Regions from separate parts of the Cohnella boryungensis genome, predicted to be linked through region 2. Evidence: predicted binding sites of a transcription regulator. Region 2 holds the regulator's gene; each other region holds the start of a gene.
What was found. Region 2 encodes Rex, which represses fermentation and respiration genes when NADH is low (regulators of the CRP and FNR family bind a similar motif). Its sites were predicted from a motif close to TTGTGAAATATTTCACAA; they were not measured.

Region 1: ACFO1S_RS13170 (DUF1641 domain-containing protein) is a predicted target of Rex. The motif match lies at 1,985-2,002, and genes of this name have one in related genera.
Region 3: ACFO1S_RS13130 (DoxX family membrane protein) is a predicted target of Rex. The motif match lies at 2,290-2,307, and genes of this name have one in related genera.
Region 4: nirB (nitrite reductase large subunit NirB) is a predicted target of Rex. The motif match lies at 1,632-1,649, and genes of this name have one in related genera.

The regions. Positions count from the first base shown of each region.
Region 1 is NZ_JBHSED010000023.1:42,605-46,816, reverse strand. Features, by position in the region: gene ACFO1S_RS13175 (NAD(P)/FAD-dependent oxidoreductase) at 279-1,457, opposite strand; gene ACFO1S_RS13170 (DUF1641 domain-containing protein) at 1,496-1,936, opposite strand; gene ACFO1S_RS13165 (nucleoside triphosphate pyrophosphohydrolase) at 2,205-2,516, opposite strand; gene ACFO1S_RS13160 (LytTR family transcriptional regulator DNA-binding domain-containing protein) at 2,691-3,017, opposite strand; gene ACFO1S_RS13155 (helix-turn-helix domain-containing protein) at 3,200-3,541, shown strand; gene ACFO1S_RS13150 (DEAD/DEAH box helicase) at 3,756-4,212, opposite strand, start outside.
Region 2 is NZ_JBHSED010000005.1:176,711-180,922, reverse strand. Features, by position in the region: gene ACFO1S_RS05395 (cell wall elongation regulator TseB-like domain-containing protein) at 101-619, opposite strand; gene ACFO1S_RS05390 (amidohydrolase) at 616-1,923, opposite strand; gene ACFO1S_RS05385 (redox-sensing transcriptional repressor Rex) at 1,920-2,576, opposite strand; gene dinG (ATP-dependent DNA helicase DinG) at 2,573-4,212, opposite strand, start outside.
Region 3 is NZ_JBHSED010000023.1:36,182-40,393, reverse strand. Features, by position in the region: gene ACFO1S_RS13150 (DEAD/DEAH box helicase) at 1-200, opposite strand, end outside; gene ACFO1S_RS13145 ((deoxy)nucleoside triphosphate pyrophosphohydrolase) at 255-656, opposite strand; gene ACFO1S_RS13140 (hypothetical protein) at 803-1,015, opposite strand; gene ACFO1S_RS13135 (ABC transporter permease subunit) at 1,106-1,333, opposite strand; gene ACFO1S_RS13130 (DoxX family membrane protein) at 1,568-2,110, opposite strand; gene ACFO1S_RS13125 (hypothetical protein) at 2,532-2,726, opposite strand; gene ACFO1S_RS13120 (GntR family transcriptional regulator) at 2,957-3,196, opposite strand; gene ACFO1S_RS13115 (AbfB domain-containing protein) at 3,320-4,212, shown strand, end outside.
Region 4 is NZ_JBHSED010000071.1:92,129-96,340, forward strand. Features, by position in the region: gene ACFO1S_RS27155 (helix-turn-helix domain-containing protein) at 1-538, opposite strand, end outside; gene ACFO1S_RS27160 (winged helix-turn-helix transcriptional regulator) at 690-1,037, opposite strand; gene ACFO1S_RS27165 (DoxX family protein) at 1,177-1,530, shown strand; gene nirB (nitrite reductase large subunit NirB) at 1,748-4,171, shown strand; gene nirD (nitrite reductase small subunit NirD) at 4,192-4,212, shown strand, end outside.

The DNA of each region.
Region 1 (4,212 bases), on a different contig from region 2:
GCTCTGCCGGGGGATGAAACAGCATTCTTTCTTCGGCAGTCATCTTTCAGCATGTCGTATCAGGTATGTTATTCGTCACCGCCCTACAAAATCCTGCATTTTCCAACAAATGATGAATGGGTCCAACACTCTTTTGCCGAAAAGAGCCTGGGCAAGCAAAAGCGCGGAACGCCATGTGTACCATCGGGCGAGAACCAAAAAAACAGCCTCGATCCGGCAGAATACCGAGTCAAGGCTGCTTCTATTCGCTCATGCGACCCGCTAACAAAACGCTACTCTTAGTAGGCCAGCGTAAACAGTCCGTTAATGTGGGTCAAATAGCGGGCGTTGCTCGCTTTCTTCATTAGGGAAGCCGGAAGTCCGCGCAGCTCGATGCCCGTTCCGCCGACGGCGCCGATGCCGTCTTTCCGTCCAAGGCTTGCAAGCGTACCGGAGAATACCGGCTGGAAGCCATCCTGCTTCATTCCCTTGAAAGCCGCCGCGATGTTGGCGCCGATGAGCTCGCCCATCTGCCAAGCCAGCTGTGCGGTCGGCGGGTAAGGACGGCCTTCCGGCCCGAAGACAACCGCGCAGTCGCCGGCCAGATAGACGTCGGGGTGCGACGTGGATTGCAATGCTTCATTAACGGTTGCGCGGCCGCGATTGACTTCGATGCCGCAATTGGCAACCAGCGTATTGCCTTGTACGCCGCCGGTCCACACCAGCGTGTTCGTGTCGATCGTCCGGCCATCCTTCAAGGTCACCGTCTGGCCTTTCACTTCGGTGATTGGGAGGCTCGTCAGGAATTCCACGCCGCGTTTCTCCAGACTGGTGACGGCCCGTTGAATCAGATCCGGCGAGAACATCGGCAGAATCGTCGGCATCGCTTCGACCAGATAGAGCGAAATATCCGCAAAATCAACGCCGTTCTGGCGGCAGATCGCCGGCAGCTCGTCGGCCAGCTCGCCTACCAGCTCCACGCCGGTCAGACCGCCGCCGCCGATGACGAACGTCGCGTCTGCTTTATTTTTCGATTGGGCATATGCTTTGATCCGGTCCTTCACATGGGCGAAAATGCGATTCGCATCCGACACCGACTTCAGAATCAGGCTATTCTCCTGCAATCCCGGAATGCCGAAATAGTTCGTTTCGCTTCCGAGCGCTAGCACCAACGCGTCGTAGCGGTAGGAGGAGCCGTTGGTCAACGCCACCTTCTTGCCTTCCACGTCGATCGATTGTACTTCCCCAACCGTGATATTGATTTGTTTGCCTTTAAGCAATTTCTCCAGAGGCAGCGCTACCGCTTTCTCGGACACGTTGCCTGCGGCCAGTCGGTGCAGCTCCGTAATAATCTGATGCGTGCCGACGCGGTTGACGACCGTAATGTTCGCCTCGTCGACCGTCAAATTCGCCCTTGCGGACAAGGCGCTAAGCAAACCGCCGTAACCGGCCCCGAGAATCAAAATTTCTTTGCTCATCTATAGTCCTCCGTTCTTCGCCTGTGTATGGGTCGTTCTTAGTTCTGATTCTGCTTTCTCTCGCCCAGAATGTTCAGATAGGCTTGGCTGAACCGAAGCATTCTTTGCAATTCAGGGTCCTTCAGCAGCTTCAGCATGCCGAATACGCCGATCGTTTCAGTGCTGCTGTCCGCCCGGTCGTTCGCTTCGATCGCCGCGGATGCGTATTCCTTCACTTTCTCTCCCAGCGGCTTGGCGACTTCCTGAATACCGCCGACGATATCCTGAATCAGCACGCGGTCCGCAGTCACCTTCTGGGCGATATCGTAAATATTCGTCAGCACGGACATCATCTCGGCCAACTTCGGCAATTGATCCACCAAGACGGTAATCGCTTGCTGCACTTCCGGTTTCATTAATTGATCCAGTACATCCAACCTGGCAGCCGCTTCGGTTACGGCCGTCTCCCTCTCGACATTTGATACAGTTGCTTCTGACATTCTGTTGCCCCCCTAGACGATGTCTTGATTCCTGCTTCGTGGCTTAAATTGTGAATTATATCACATTTATAGCTATATTTTACCTCATTAAAGGCATTTCGTATAGGTCATCCGGTGGAATCTCTTTCACTATATTTTATATATTTTTTCGTATTGTGAAGGTTTCATTGGAAAGTTTGCGGTAGTTAAATAGGATGACGAAGGCAAACGTCTCATTCCCTGCTCCGTCTCAGCAACTGCTTCTGGGCCTTCTCTGACATGGGAATATTCACGTCTCCTTCCGATAGTGCCACCCTAAATACGCGCAGGTTCCTGTCCATTCATCTTTAGCGTACCTGCTACCCCATGTTGCACCATGCACAACGGCCAGCGCACGAATGACCTCCAGCATGTCGGCAAGCTCTTCTAACGCTTCCTTTCGTCCCTGTGCGGCAAAATACTCCCCGGATTCTTCCTTTAGCTTTATGATCAATTCACTTGTATACTCTTCCTCATCCAGAATACGTGTGCGGCAGTCCTTTCCTGTCGCGTTAATCACTTGAGGTATAAGTTCACGAACAAGCTTATTGTAGATCGGCATGAACGTATTCATCCTTTATATGATTAATTAATTATATGTGCCTATTGTATCACATCAATAAATGCAAAAATGCCCGAGAGACGAAGCCCTCGAGCTTTTCTGTGTTATTAGTGCCGTTTCGCTCTGAATGGCACTCGTGCGAAGGCAAGGGGCGTGGGGAAATATTAATGACCTTTATTTTAGCAGCTTTTTGATTTGCCTCTGAACCTTCTCCGCGACGGGTAGAAAGACGTTACCTTCTGAAGTAGTTACCGTTACCACTCTTAACTCCGAGTTATATGCCGCTACTTTCTTTACATTTACAATCGTTCCTCGATCCAACTGTAGAAAGCCCTTGTCTTGCAGAAAGGCTGCCCAATCCTTCGCTGCCGTTAAGGCTTTGTATATGCCGTTATCCGTGTAGAAATGAAGTCCCTCGTGGCCGTTCATCTGCAGATACACCATGTCCTGAATATCTACCAAACAAATGTCTCCGTTCGAATCCACCAGCGATAGCATCATAACTCCCCCTTGTAACAATGAATAAAGCGTTAGCCAGCGGAAAAGATGGTAATATCACACGTCTACGATCTCTTTCCCATTTATTTTACCCATTAAACAACCATCAGTAAATATAAATAAAACAAATAGTATATTAATTCTCTTTGTTAGTTTCTCTACTGTAGGTAGAGAGGAGGGTTGTCATGGATAACTCGATGTTGGGGCAAAGGATTCGAACGGAAAGAAAGAAGCTTTCTTTAACTCAGGAGCAGCTTGCCGAGAGGATAGGAGTCTCCGATGCCTATATTGGCCAAATCGAAAGAGGGGAGCGCTCCCCTACTCTGGAAACTCTCGTTAAATTAGCGAGTCGTTTGGGCGTCACGATCGATTATCTCCTACATGACTCCCTAGTACCGGGCGATGATAACGTTATCGACCAGATCAGGCAGCTGTTTATAAACCGTTCGGCCAAAGAGAAACAGATGGCATTAGATGTGATAAAGGTGATGTTTGGACATTTGGAGAACAACCTGGGGAAAAGATAACATTGAAATCAGAAACAATGACCGTCCGTTCCTGTTTTCGGAACGAACACCTGAGTTAAAAGATTTGTCGCTTCATAAAAACTCTGACCTGAATGGTCAGAGTTTTTATGGTGAGACTAGAGGAGGGCGATTGTAACGCGACCTTCTTCTAGTAGTAAGCCCTTGAGCCGTTCTGACAGTCTCTGAAGTAGAGTAGGTGTTCCTTAAGGGTTTATCAAACGCAACTGGACTTTATATATCGAAATAGTATGTTGTCTACGGCATGCTCCAATATCATATTCATGCACACAACAGGAAGTTGCTCACTATTTTTTCCTGCCATCGTTGTTTCGTGAATTGTCGTCGAGTCGGGAGCTGCCTTGCCTAAATAGTAAAAGTCACTGCCCTCATCGTCATCCTTTTTCACGAAAATATGAACATCTATATGGTTTTGCTTCGCTTCAATAATTTTTTTGACCTCGTCCGATTGTAACGTACGATTACTTCTAGTAAACCACTTTAGGGTGGTTGGGTTGAGTAATTCGTCACTATAATTAATGCTCGACCCAACCTCTTCGTGTTTATGATACGTTACAAAAATTGGACAGGTCTGATGCTTTGTCTTGTACCCATACACAGTACTGCTTTCATCGCGTTCCCAGTTAAGAAGCTTGCAAACATCCTTGCGCGTA
Region 2 (4,212 bases):
CTAAGAGTATATCAGGTTTAGATAGACGAATCGTTAGACGATCGCTGGCAATCCAACAAAAAAACGCCTTTACGGCGTTTTCCTGCCCAATAAGCAGCGCTTATTGCAGCGTGTATGTTTTGAGCATCGAGCCGTCAGCCAAGGCGTAGAACGACAGCGATTGATGCTCTTCGCCGGCATCGTTCCAATAACGAATTTCCCAAGCTGGCTGGCCGTTGAACCAGCCAGGCATCATGCGAATCGGTTTGCCTTCATGATCCCGGGCGAACAGGTCAAGCATTTGCTCCCTGCTGAGATTGTCATCCAGCTTCGCGCGCAAAACACCATCCTTGTGCTCAAACACCATCCACGATTGACCTTCCGCATCCTTGCCGGTTACGACCCACACGGTTTCCTCCCAGGTATGGCTTACCGCTTCGGTCACTTCCGTCAAGCCGCCCTGCTCCTTCGCCAGACGAACGGCTTTGTTCTCCTCTTTGCGGTATTCGGAATCCGCCGTTCGCACGTATAGAACGAAGGAAACGAGGACAAACAGCACAAATCCCGCGATCAGAATGATCCATTTCCCTCGAGTGAGGGAAGGAAAGAACCGCTTTCCTTCGCCCCGAACCGCGCTCATGCCCGCAGCCTCTGATAGCAACGCTCGGCTTCCGCCATGATCTTCTCTTCATCCAGCGTTGTCAACTGGCCGTCGCGCAGCAGCGGCTTGCCGTCTACCCAGACATGAACGACATCCGCGCCTCTTGCGGAATAGACAAGATGGGAGACGACATCCGTACGCGGCACAAAGTGGGCCTTGCCGATATTCAAGGCGATAATGTCCGCCTTCAAGCCTGTCTTCAACTGCCCGGTGACGCCCTCAAGGCCGATGGAGCGGGCGCCGTATAGAGTGCCCATCCGCAAAGCTTCGGCTGCCGGTATCGCGGTTGGATCGCCGGAGACCCCTTTGTGAATCAAGGCCGCCGTCGAGATCTCCTGGAACAGGTCCAGGTTATTGTTGCTGGCAGCACCATCCGTCCCGAGCGAGACGGTCACGCCAGCCTTGAGCAACTCAGGCACTCTTGCCACGCCGCTGGCCAGCTTCAGATTGCTGACCGGGTTGTGGGATACCGCAACCTTGCGCTCAGCGAGCAGGGCAATCTCTTCGTCGTTCAGATGTACGGCATGGGCGACCAAAGTAGGTCGGCTGAACATTCCGAGACGATCCAGATGCTCTACGGGACGCACGCCGTAATCCCTAACGTTCTGCTCCACTTCCGCAAGCGTCTCGGACATGTGGGTATGCATCGGCAAATTCAATTCGTGCGCCGTCTCCACGAACTTGAGAATGTAATCCGGCGGACAGGTATAAGGCGCATGTGGTGACATCATGACGCTGATGCGGCCGTCCGCCTTGCCATGCCATTCCTTGGCGAAGCGGATCGCGTCCTCCAGCTTCGCCTTCTGGACGTCCTCCGGGCATAAGCCGATAACGCCTCTCGTCAAGCTCGCTCTCAGACCGGAGGTGTCAACCACCTCGGCCACCCGATGCATGTGGTCGTACATATCGACGAATGTCGTCGTACCGCTTTTAATCATCTCAACAGCGGCCAGAGCCGATCCCCAGTAAACGTCGTCTCCGGTGAATTTGGCCTCGGTAGGCCACATATGATTTTGCAGCCAGTCCTGCAGAGCCAGATCGTCAGCCATTCCTCTGAGCAGGGACATCGCCGCATGACCGTGCGTGTTCACCAGTCCCGGCATAAACAGCAAGCCGGAGCCGTCAAGCGTCTCGGTCGCGAGCGCGGTTTCCTCTGCCGGCGCTTCGCCTTGTCCCATCGCGGCAATCTTGCCGTCTTCCATGGCCAGCCAGCCCTGATATACAGGCAGCTGTTCGTCAATTGTAACAAAAGTACCCCGTTGGATTAATCGTCTTTGCTTCATCTCTCTCCGTCTCCCTCATTCAACGCTTCATGATGATCCATATAATAAGCCAGGCTAAGCAGCTCTGCGGTAAAATCGGCATTGTGAATCCGAACCCCCGGCGAAGTCTTCAGCACGACCGGGGCGAAATTAAGGATGCCCCGTATGCCCGCGGCAACGAATTCATCCGCTACCTTCTGGGCTTCGCTCGCCGGCACCGTAATAATCCCCACGGAGATGTCCAGTTGGCGTACAGAGTCCGCCAGCTCCTGCATCGGCTGAACGACGAGGTGGTTCAACAGCGTGCCGGATTTGCTAGGGTCCGCATCGAAAACCGCTACGATTTTCATGTTATCTTTAATATACATGCTATAGTTGCATAAAGCACGTCCCAAGTTGCCTGTTCCGACCAGAACGACATTCATCGTTTTGTCCAGCTTGAGAATCTGACGAATTTTCTCGATCAAATAATCTACGTTATACCCGACGCCCTTGCGGCCGAATTCTCCGAAATAAGCCAGATCCTTGCGAATCTGCGCAGGATTGAGATCCAGCTTTTCCCCCAAATCCTGAGAGGAGACGGTCTGAATGTTGCTCAAGCTCAGCTCGTTAAGAAATCTCAAATAGATCGGAAGCCTTCTGACGACAGCTTCGGAAATTTTAATAGGTTTCATCTCGCTTCTCCTTCCTCCAATGCTGCCTGTGGATGCAGCCACTCATTGATTCTTGAGGTCATGCCCGAGGTGGGCAGGTGCTCCATCTTGGGGCCGGGCAAGGAATACAGAAAGTACTTTCCGTAATTCGTATCGATCACCCGGGTATCGTACAGTATGACGATCCCCTTGTCCGTAGAGGTTCTAACGAGACGCCCGAAGCCTTGCTTGAACTTGATAACGGCTTGGGGAAGCGAGAGCTTCATGAACGGATTTTTGTTCTCGGCCTGCAGCTTCTCCGACTTGGCCTCCGCGACCGGATGATTGGGCGGCTGGAAAGGAAGCCTGACAATGGCCAGGCAGGTCAGCGCGTCTCCCGGCAAGTCGATGCCTTCCCAGAAGCTGCTCGTGCCCAGCAGCACGGAAGCCGGCTGCTTCATGAACTGCTGCGTGAGCCGGCTGCGGCTGCCGTCGTCCATTCCTTGACCGAGCACCTGAATCCCGTGCTGTTCAAGGTTCTCCTTCAACGGGTCGTATACCGCCCGAAGCATACGATAGGAGGTGAACAGCACAAGCGTTCTTCCGCCTACCGTGAGGGCGGTTTCCTGCAGCGAGGAGATCAGCGCTTGAATGAAAGCCTTCTCTCCGTCCCTGCCCTTAATGGCCGGGAAATCTCTTGGGATCAGCACGAGCGCCTGCTCCCGATATCGAAAAGGCGAAGGCAGCATGGCCGTTTTGAGACGTCCGCCCTTCTCGGCTTCGTCGAGACCGAGCTGTTCGGTAACATACTTGAAGGACTTGTCGATCGTCAGCGTTGCGGAGGTCATCACGACGCTCGCCTTGTTCTCGAATACCCCTTCGCGCAGTAAGGCGCTCACATCCGCAGGGGCGCCTAAGACCTGGATCGATCGGCTGCGATATTGCGAGTGGCCTTCGATCCAGTAGACGAATTCGGGCTTGCCAAGCGTAACAAACGACTGAGTATCGGCGCGAACGTTCGTAAAATCCTTCAGCACGCCGCCGAGATCCGTCAGCAGCCCTTGCATGCCGAGCTCGTCCGTATCCTCGCGAATTTCGACAGCCAGCTTCTCCAACGGTCGGATAAAATCGGAAAGCAGCTGAATGACATTGTTCCCGTCGATGCCAAGCGCATCCCACTGCGCGGGAAGATCATCGGGTTTAAGCCGCAGCGTTAGACTGCCGGTCTCGTCTGCAGCCGCTTGGCTGGACAGCAGCTGGAATAACGCTTCCATCCAGCGTTCCCATGCTTCTCGGATGTCATGAAGCTTGGGAATGACCATTTCCAGCTTTTCCGACCAGACGGAAGCCTGCGCCAGGCCCGATTCGGACACAGTCGAGAGCAGCTGCGGAAGCAGGCCCGTTCTGGCATCCTTCCAGGCCCGTTGCATGGGGATCATCAAGGAAGCGTATGAGGTTTTCTCGCCCAGATGACTGTTTGCCACCTCTTCCAGATGATGAGCCTCGTCGACGACAAGGCGGTCATAGGCCGGCAGCAGCCGATGATCCGCCCGCATGTCGGTGAACAGCAGGGCATGGTTCGTGATGATCAAATCCGCTTTGCCCGCCTCTTGGCGAGCGCGATGATAGAAGCATCTTCTGAACCACGGGCACGCCCGATTCAGGCAGGAGGCCGCAT
Region 3 (4,212 bases), on a different contig from region 2:
AAATCAAGAAGTTGCGTCTTTAATGTGGCTAGACCGCTTTCAGTAACGAATGCTACGATGAACATAAATGACCTGCAGGTGGCAAGTTCTTCAATGATTTCATTAAGCACGTTTTCTCGCTCACTAGGATTATTTATTAGGAGCCGCGGGGAATACTGCAGATACTGTCCCTTTAATTGTGGTACTAGTTGATCACAGATAGAATAATCTTTGTTAACTGCTTCATTGGTCAAGTTCCACACCTCATGTTAGATTCAGAAAGGTAAGGGCTGATTCATGAGTTTATGAATTGCCGGAATGTCAGCCGGGGCCCAGTCCAGTGAATTCAACTCTGTCACATGTAGCCACTCGATATTCGCATGTTCTGTCAAGGAAGGTACGCCAGAGAGGAGTTTGCAATAGAAAGTAGTTAAATGTACAACTCCAAATTCATATTCGTAAACCGTATGTTCAACCTGCCTACCAATCTCAACGGTACAGTTCATTTCCTCAAGGATTTCCCTTTTCAGTGCTTCCTGAGGCGTTTCACCCGATTCGATCTTTCCACCTGGAAATTCCCATTTCAACGCTAGCGATTGTCTCTCCCCTCGCTGCGCACACAAAATACGACCTTTATGCACAATAACTGCACCGACGACATATATATTTTTTTTCATACTTCCTCCTTGAAGTATCTTTTCAATTATCATACTTGGGATTAAAGGTTGTGGCAAATTCAACAAGTTAATTCGAGAGATGCCTAAATGAATGTAGTTGCCAACACCTGATAACTAAAGAGACCTTGGTTCAAGCACCACCAACATTATTGACCAACCATACGATGTCTGCTTGCCTTTGTCTCATAGGTGAACGGAACGGCGATCTTGCGGTCGCCGCGAAACCGCTCCGCCCACCCGGCCTGCTCCCCGTTATCCTGATAGTCGAATCCGAAGCACCACTCCCCGTTCAGGTTGGTCCATTCCGTTCGGAAGAATTGCGGTCTCGGATAATCCTTGATATACATTTTGGTCGCCATACAGATTCCCCTGCTCCTTTAAACTTGATGCCGTAATGTAGCTCGCTTTCCACCCCGGACACGGGCTTCTCTTTCCTCGCCATTCCCGTCTTACCCTTTTACTCCCGCAAGCACCATGTTCTCTTCCGAATTAATGGCGATATAAGGCCAGATGAAATTGTTCCAGGACATGATGAAATAGAAGATGCCGATCGAGACCATCGCCGAGCGCGTAAGCGGCATATAGAGCGACCACCACAACCGAAGATCCTTGCAACCGTCTATTTGCGCAGCCTCCATATAATCCTTCGGCAATCCGTTCATGAATTGCAGGATCAAGATTGAATGCTAAGTTGTTCCATTACCTCACGTTTCGTAACACCAGCTAATCTCAATTCAATTGCCTCCACTTTGATTTCAAGCGGGTAGCTAACTCTTGTTACCAATGCAAAAACACCTCCAAAGTTGTCCACTACATCTTACGACGTAGGAGCATTCTCTTGAAGGTGTTTTGATTTGTCTCATGCTATGGGGTCAGTCCCAATTCCTCGCCGCTCTTTTGATCGAATCCGTTTATTTAGCCAGCGCCCCTTCACCCGTTGTCGGATTCTTCGGTTTGCGGTGGAACAGGTGATCTGCGCCCCGATGAAGGAGAGGAAGCACGTAGCGGTCAAGTCCGAAGCGGCCAGCGTTCGTACCGGCGACGACGACCAGGAGACCGAGAAACAGGAGCCAAGGGTTCGTGCTTACTGTGCCGGCGAACAGGAACATAAAGTTCATTAAAAGTCCGAAGAACGCGGCGGTTAAAGTTAAGGTGCCGAGTATGAGTCCGAGACCGACGAGGAATTCTCCCCAAGGGATCATGATGTTAATGAGCTTCACGTTCGGGAGGGCAAAATGTTCAACAAAGGCTTGATACGTCGGGTATACCGCCTCGCCTGTCGCCTTGTCGACGATCGGGTTGTTAATGGCGTTGTTCAGGAAGCCCGCTGCGTTAAAAGGAGTTTCCCCCGTAAGCTTATGCCATCCTGCCGTCAGCCAGGCGTACCCGACAACGAACCGGACTATCGTTATGATCACTGCAGCGATGCGATGCTCTCTCCAGAATTTCATCATGACACTCACTCCTTATTATGTGCTATGGTAACGTTCATTCCGGAATGTTCCGGTTAGCCTGCCGTCCGTATCCTCTTATTCACCGATGTATGAGATCGAATGCGGGACATCGGGATCACCATCCTTGTTTGTTGTCTTGTCTTTCATGTCTTTATTGTAAGCCGGCTTGCGCGAAAATCATGTGATTAAAATCACAAAGTGGCTTTATTCATCATTATGACACATTCATGATGGGTCCACACACCGAATAGCCCTCTTTGCTACTACGAACGAATAGGAAAGCCAGCCACCGCAAAATGGAGCGCGGATAGGAGGCTAAAGCTCGTGTGTAAATGACAAAAAACGTTGTTTCGTTGCAGCCTGCAACAGAGCAACGGTTGTAACGCTCGCTATCGCGGAAGCATCCCGATGGGACGTTCTGTCAGGATGCTACTTCGTTCCCGGCTCTCCGTATCGCCCAATAGGCGCTTCCTGCATCAATCGCGGCCAAGGGGATCGAGACGGCGTAGGGCACATCGAACGAGGGACCGCCGGTGGTGGCATAGACGCCGAATTGGAGCACGATGGCGAAGGAGAGCGTCGCCCCCGTCGACTTGCGAAGCAGACCGATCGCCATTGGAATCCAAGCGGACAGCGTCGTCAGGATCGCCTACGCGAGCGAGTAGCCAGATCGCCCATTTTGTTTAATGTTTTCTAAAACTAAAGGCAAGATGCACCCCCGCCGCACATGTCCAGAGCCCGCCCACTCCTGCCGGCGACGGCAGCCGCAAGGACGTTACGGCCGCTCCCCTTCCCCTAAGCCGGGACTCTTCGAACAAGCGCAGGAGGCCGCCCGCCGGCGTCTGTTCAATCTTTCGCGCGAGGAGCGACGAAGGAGCCCTTGCCCTGAATCCGAACGACGACGCCTTCGTCCGCCAACCGGTTCATCGCCGTTTTCACGGTCATTTTGCTGACCTGGAACTGCTGCACCATCTCGGCCTCCGACCTCACCCAATCCCCTGGCCGAAGCTCTCCCCTGTCAATCCTCTCTTTAATATCCCGTTCGATTCGTTCGTATTTGAATATCGAGTTTTTTCTCTTCATCATGAATCACTCCCGCCGCACATTTATTTTAAAACATACCAAATTGATTATGTAAAACTTAAAACAAATCAATTATAATCCATTTCGTAAGCGCTTGCAAAATTATCCAAAGGGAGGATCACCCCATTGAAGAACGTATTAAGATTGTCCAAAATCGGCTTGGCGATGGTATTGTCCTGCATGATCGCCTTCTCGACCGCTTCCGCATTCGGCCCGTCGACAATGTACACTTCTCCGAGCTCGAATCCCAGCCCGGGTTCGCTGTATCCCCGCCTGTTGACGCTCAAGCACAACGGCGCTTACAACGGCCGAATGCTCGCAACCTTCGAGAAGTACGTGAGCGGAACGCCGACTTTCCCGATTTACGAGAGCACGAACGGAGGCGTCAGCTGGACCCAAATTTCCCAGGTATCCGACACCGTGAACGGATGGGGTTTAAGATACCAGCCCTTCCTCTTCGAGCTTCCGCAGGCGATCGGCACGATGCCGGCCGGTACGATCCTGCTTTTCGGCAACTCAATTCCCGGCGATCTGTCGCAAACGAAGCTGGATATGTACAAGAGCACCGACCGCGGCCAAACCTGGACGTTCGTCAGCTCGATCGCTTCGGGCGGAGCGGCGCATCCGAACGGACTGGAGGACCCGGTATGGGAGCCGTTCGCGCTCGTCTACAACAATAAGCTGATCGTGTATTACTCCGATGAACGAGACCCGAGCCACAACCAGAAGCTCGTTCACCAGACCTCAACGGACGGCGTCAATTGGGGGCCTGTCGTCGACGACATCGCGCTCGGCAACAAGCGTCCGGGTATGCCGATCATCGCCAAGCTTGGCAACGGCAACTATATTTACGTTTACGAATACGGAGGCGCGCCCGAAGCCAACTTCGCGATTTATTATAAAATTTCCGCCAACCCGGAAAATTTCGGAGCGGCGAATCAGCCCGGCACCGTTCTCCGAACGCGCGACGGCGTCGTGCCTACCAGCTCGCCGTATGTGACTTGGCTGTCCGGCACCGG
Region 4 (4,212 bases), on a different contig from region 2:
TGTCCAGCTCCGGGACAGGGTTGGGCTCTTCATATTTCATGTGGAGCTGTATCTGAGCTTGGTACGCATGATAATAATACGGTGTCCACTTGGAATTCAGCGGCGCTGCTACCGGGACTAATCCCAAAGCGAGCAATTGCCCTATCATGGAGGGAGAACAAGCGGCGACCCTTTGCTTTGGCTGCGCCGCGAACGAAGAGGGAGAGACTCCAACCTCTTTCTTGAACTTGCGGCTAAAATAGAATTCATCGCTGTAACCGACTCGCTGCGCAATCTCCCTCAGCCGATAATCCGTTTCGGTCAAATAGCGTTTGGCCCGGTTGATTCGCAAATCGGTCAAGAAATCCATGGCGCTCTGCCCGTAGGTTTTCTTGAACAGATCCACGAAGTATTTCGGGCTGATATAAGCCGCTGCCGCCAACTGCTCTACGGTCAACGGTTCGTGAAAGTGCTGTTCCATATAGCTTCGAACCGCGGATAGTCGATGATCGGAAGCTTGGCCCCGACTGCGCTCCCCGCAGCTTCCACTCTGATTCATGATGCTTTCCCCCCATCCTGTCCTCCAATTGTATCAGTAGTGAGAATCGTTATCAATTAGAGGGAGAAAAGAATGCCTTCAGTCCCTCACGGGCATCAACACGAAAAAGACCCCCACGGGTCTTTTGCTATGTCTGCTATTTACAGCCTCTTTAAGTTCGTACAGACTGTTCATCTCCGTACAGCTCGTTCAGATGAGCAATATGAGCGACTCCCCAGTCGTTCATGGCCTGCAAGAGAGGCGTCATTCGTTGACCGTATTCCGTAATGGAATATTCGACTTTGGGAGGAATTTGATGATAGACCTCGCGATGGATAATATCGTGATATTCTAGCTCCCTCAGCTGTTGGGTGAGCATCTTCTTCGTAATGTCCGGGATCGCCTTTTGAAGCTCGCTGAACCTCATCGTCCCATTGGCAAACAGCCGCAGCAGGATGATCGGCTTCCACTTTCCGACCAGGATATCCAACGCCGTTTCAAATTTACAATATGTGCTCATCCCGTACCCTCCAGCCCATGTACCGCCTAAGGTTTATTTTTGTATACTACGTTTACTTTAAGTGCCTACTTACTGAAATCGCCCCCGCATCCTATGATAATTCTAGGTTCAGAGGAACACAAGCAGAGGAGAGAACAAGATGAATATCGCGTTATGGATTGTGCAGGGTCTGTTAGCATTCGGATTTGTTTATTCCGGATGGATGAAGGCGGTCCGGCATGAACAAGCTAAATCGTCCTGGCCTTGGGTAAGTGAGGCTCCGAGGGGGTTGGTGGCCTTCATCGGAGTCGCAGAGCTGCTCGGGGCTCTCGGGTTGATCCTGCCCCATGCCCTTCATATCGCGCCTGCACTGACGCCTATTGCTGCGTTTGGGCTTGCCTCTGTAGTTCTTATGGGAGGCGCATTCCATATCAAGAGGAAAGAGTACCCACAAATCGGCGTGAATATCGTATTCCTGGCTTTAGCCTTATTTATAGCCTTGGGCCGCCTGTGAGCTGCTTTCTTATCGAAGGCTTCTGCATCCTATTTTCCTACAGGGCCAAGCCCTCCGATTCTCTTATCAGCGGAGCACAGGCCCGCTTTTCGTTGCAAATGTTGTGAAAATATTCACATAATTTGTGATATCAGTCACATCCGATGCGCAAACGGCAATCGTATAATTTCGTTAGCGGCGATGGCGAAAGCCGTGAGCTGTAAGGAGGTAACCAACCATGACAACGAAGAGAGAAAAGCTGGTGCTTGTCGGCAACGGAATGGCAGGCATAGGAACCCTGGAGCAAATTCTGAAGCTTGGCGGAGCCTACGACATTACCGTCTTCGGCAGCGAGCCTCACCCGAACTATAACCGAATTATGCTGTCTTACGTTCTTGAGGGCAGCAAAACGCTCGAAGATATTGTGCTGAACGATTGGAGCTGGTATAAGGACAATCGCATTACCCTATACACGGGAACGACTGTGACCCGCATCGATGCAGCTTCCCGTCAGGTGATCGCCGACAACGGCATCGCCGTGCCCTATGACAAGGTCATTTTGGCGACGGGATCACGCTCCTTCATCCTGCCGATTCCGGGCAGCGACAAGAATGGCGTTATCGGCTTTCGGGATATCGCGGATTGCGAAGCCATGCTGGAGGCGGCTGGCCAATATCGCAAGGCGGCCGTCATCGGCGGCGGTCTGCTCGGACTGGAAGCGGCCAAGGGACTCGTGAATCTCGGCATGGACGTGACGGTCGTGCATCTGATGGAAGACTTGATGGAGCGGCAGCTTGACCGGAACGCTTCCGCGATGCTGCAAGCCGAACTGGAACGGCAAGGCATCAAGTTCGCGATGGGCAAGCAAACCGTAGAACTGGTCGGGGATGAACGGGTGCAGGGGCTGCGTTTCAGCGACGGCAGCGAGCTCGCCGCGGATTTCGTAGTCATGGCGGTGGGCATCAAGCCGAATGTCGCTCTTGCCCAGGCCAGCGGAATTACCGTCAACCGCGGGATCGTCGTCAACGATTATATGGAAACGTCGATGGCGGATGTCTTCTCGGTTGGCGAATGCACGGAGCATCGCGGCGTCTGTTACGGCTTGGTCGCTCCGTTGTTCGAGCAAGGCGCGGTGCTGGCCAAGCATCTATGCGGCGCAGCCACCCTGCCTTACGAGGGCTCCGTCGTCTCCACCAAGCTTAAAATCTCGGGCGTGGACGTGTTCTCTGCGGGAGAGTTTATCGAAACCCCTGAGCATGTCGTCATTGCGGCGAAGGACGAGTGGAAAAAGACGTATAAGAAAGTTTTGCTGCGCAACAACGCCATCGTAGGAGCCGTGCTGTACGGAGATATCACGGAATCGGCCAGCTTGCAGAAGCTCGTGAAGCAAGGCGCGGAGATGACCGAGGAAATCTATGCCGAAGTGATGGGGGCAGGCTGCTGCGGCGGCGGGACGAAGAAAAGCGCATCCGTAGAAGCCATGGCCGATGAAGAGATCGTCTGCGGCTGCAACGGCGTGACCAAGAAAGCGATCGTGGACGCCGTTACGGAGAACGGCTTCACCACCGTGGACGAAATCAAGGCTTGCACGGGAGCTACCCGTTCGTGCGGGGGCTGCAAGCCTGTTGTCGAGCAAATCCTGCAATACGTTCTCGGAGACGGCTTCCGAGAAAGCGCCAAGCAGGGGATTTGCGGCTGTACGCCATTAAGCCGGGATGAGATTGTGGCAGAAATCAAGGCCAAGGGTCTGCGAAGCGGCAAAGAGGTCATGAACGTGCTCGGATGGAGGCAAGAGGAAGGTTGCTCGAAATGCCGTCCGGCGCTCAATTACTATCTCGGCATGCTTTACCCGGACACTCACGAGGAGGAGAGCGAATCCCGCTTCGTGAACGAGAGAATGAACGCGAACATTCAGAAGGACGGAACCTTCACCGTCGTTCCGCGCATGTACGGAGGCGTTACGACGCCGGAGGATCTGAAAAAAATCGCCGACGTCTCGCTCAAATACAACGTGAAGGTCGTCAAAGTCACCGGCGGCCAGCGCCTCGACCTGATCGGCGTGAAGCGGGAAGACTTGCCTAAAGTGTGGGAAGAGCTCGATATGCCTTCCGGCTACGCCTACGCCAAATCGCTCCGCACGGTCAAAACCTGCGTAGGCTCGCAGTTCTGCCGATTCGGGACGCAGGATTCCATGAGCATGGGCGCGCTGCTCGAACGCAAATACGAGCGGCTCGATATGCCGGCCAAGTTCAAGATGGCGGTGAACGGCTGTCCCCGCAACTGCGCGGAAGCTTGCACGAAGGACATCGGCATCGTCGGCAATGACGGCGGGTGGGAAATCTTTATCGGAGGAAACGGCGGGATCAAAGCGCGGCTTGCCGACTCCTTCTGCAAGGTGAAAACGGATGAGGAGCTGGTGGAGATTTGCTCGGCGGTCATCCAGTACTATCGAGAAACCGGCAAGTATTTGGAAAGAACCTCGGAATGGGTGGAACGGATGGGACTTGCCCATATCCAGGACGTCATTCTGAACGATGAAGACAACCGTAAACAGCTGGCCGCCCGAATCGACTTCGCTCTTGCCCAGGTGACGGAGCCTTGGCAAGCGATGCTGAAGAACGAGAAAGCCCGGAATGCGCTGTTTGAAACGGTAAAACCCTAGAGAACAAGGAGAGAACCGCCATGAATACGACGATGCAGGAG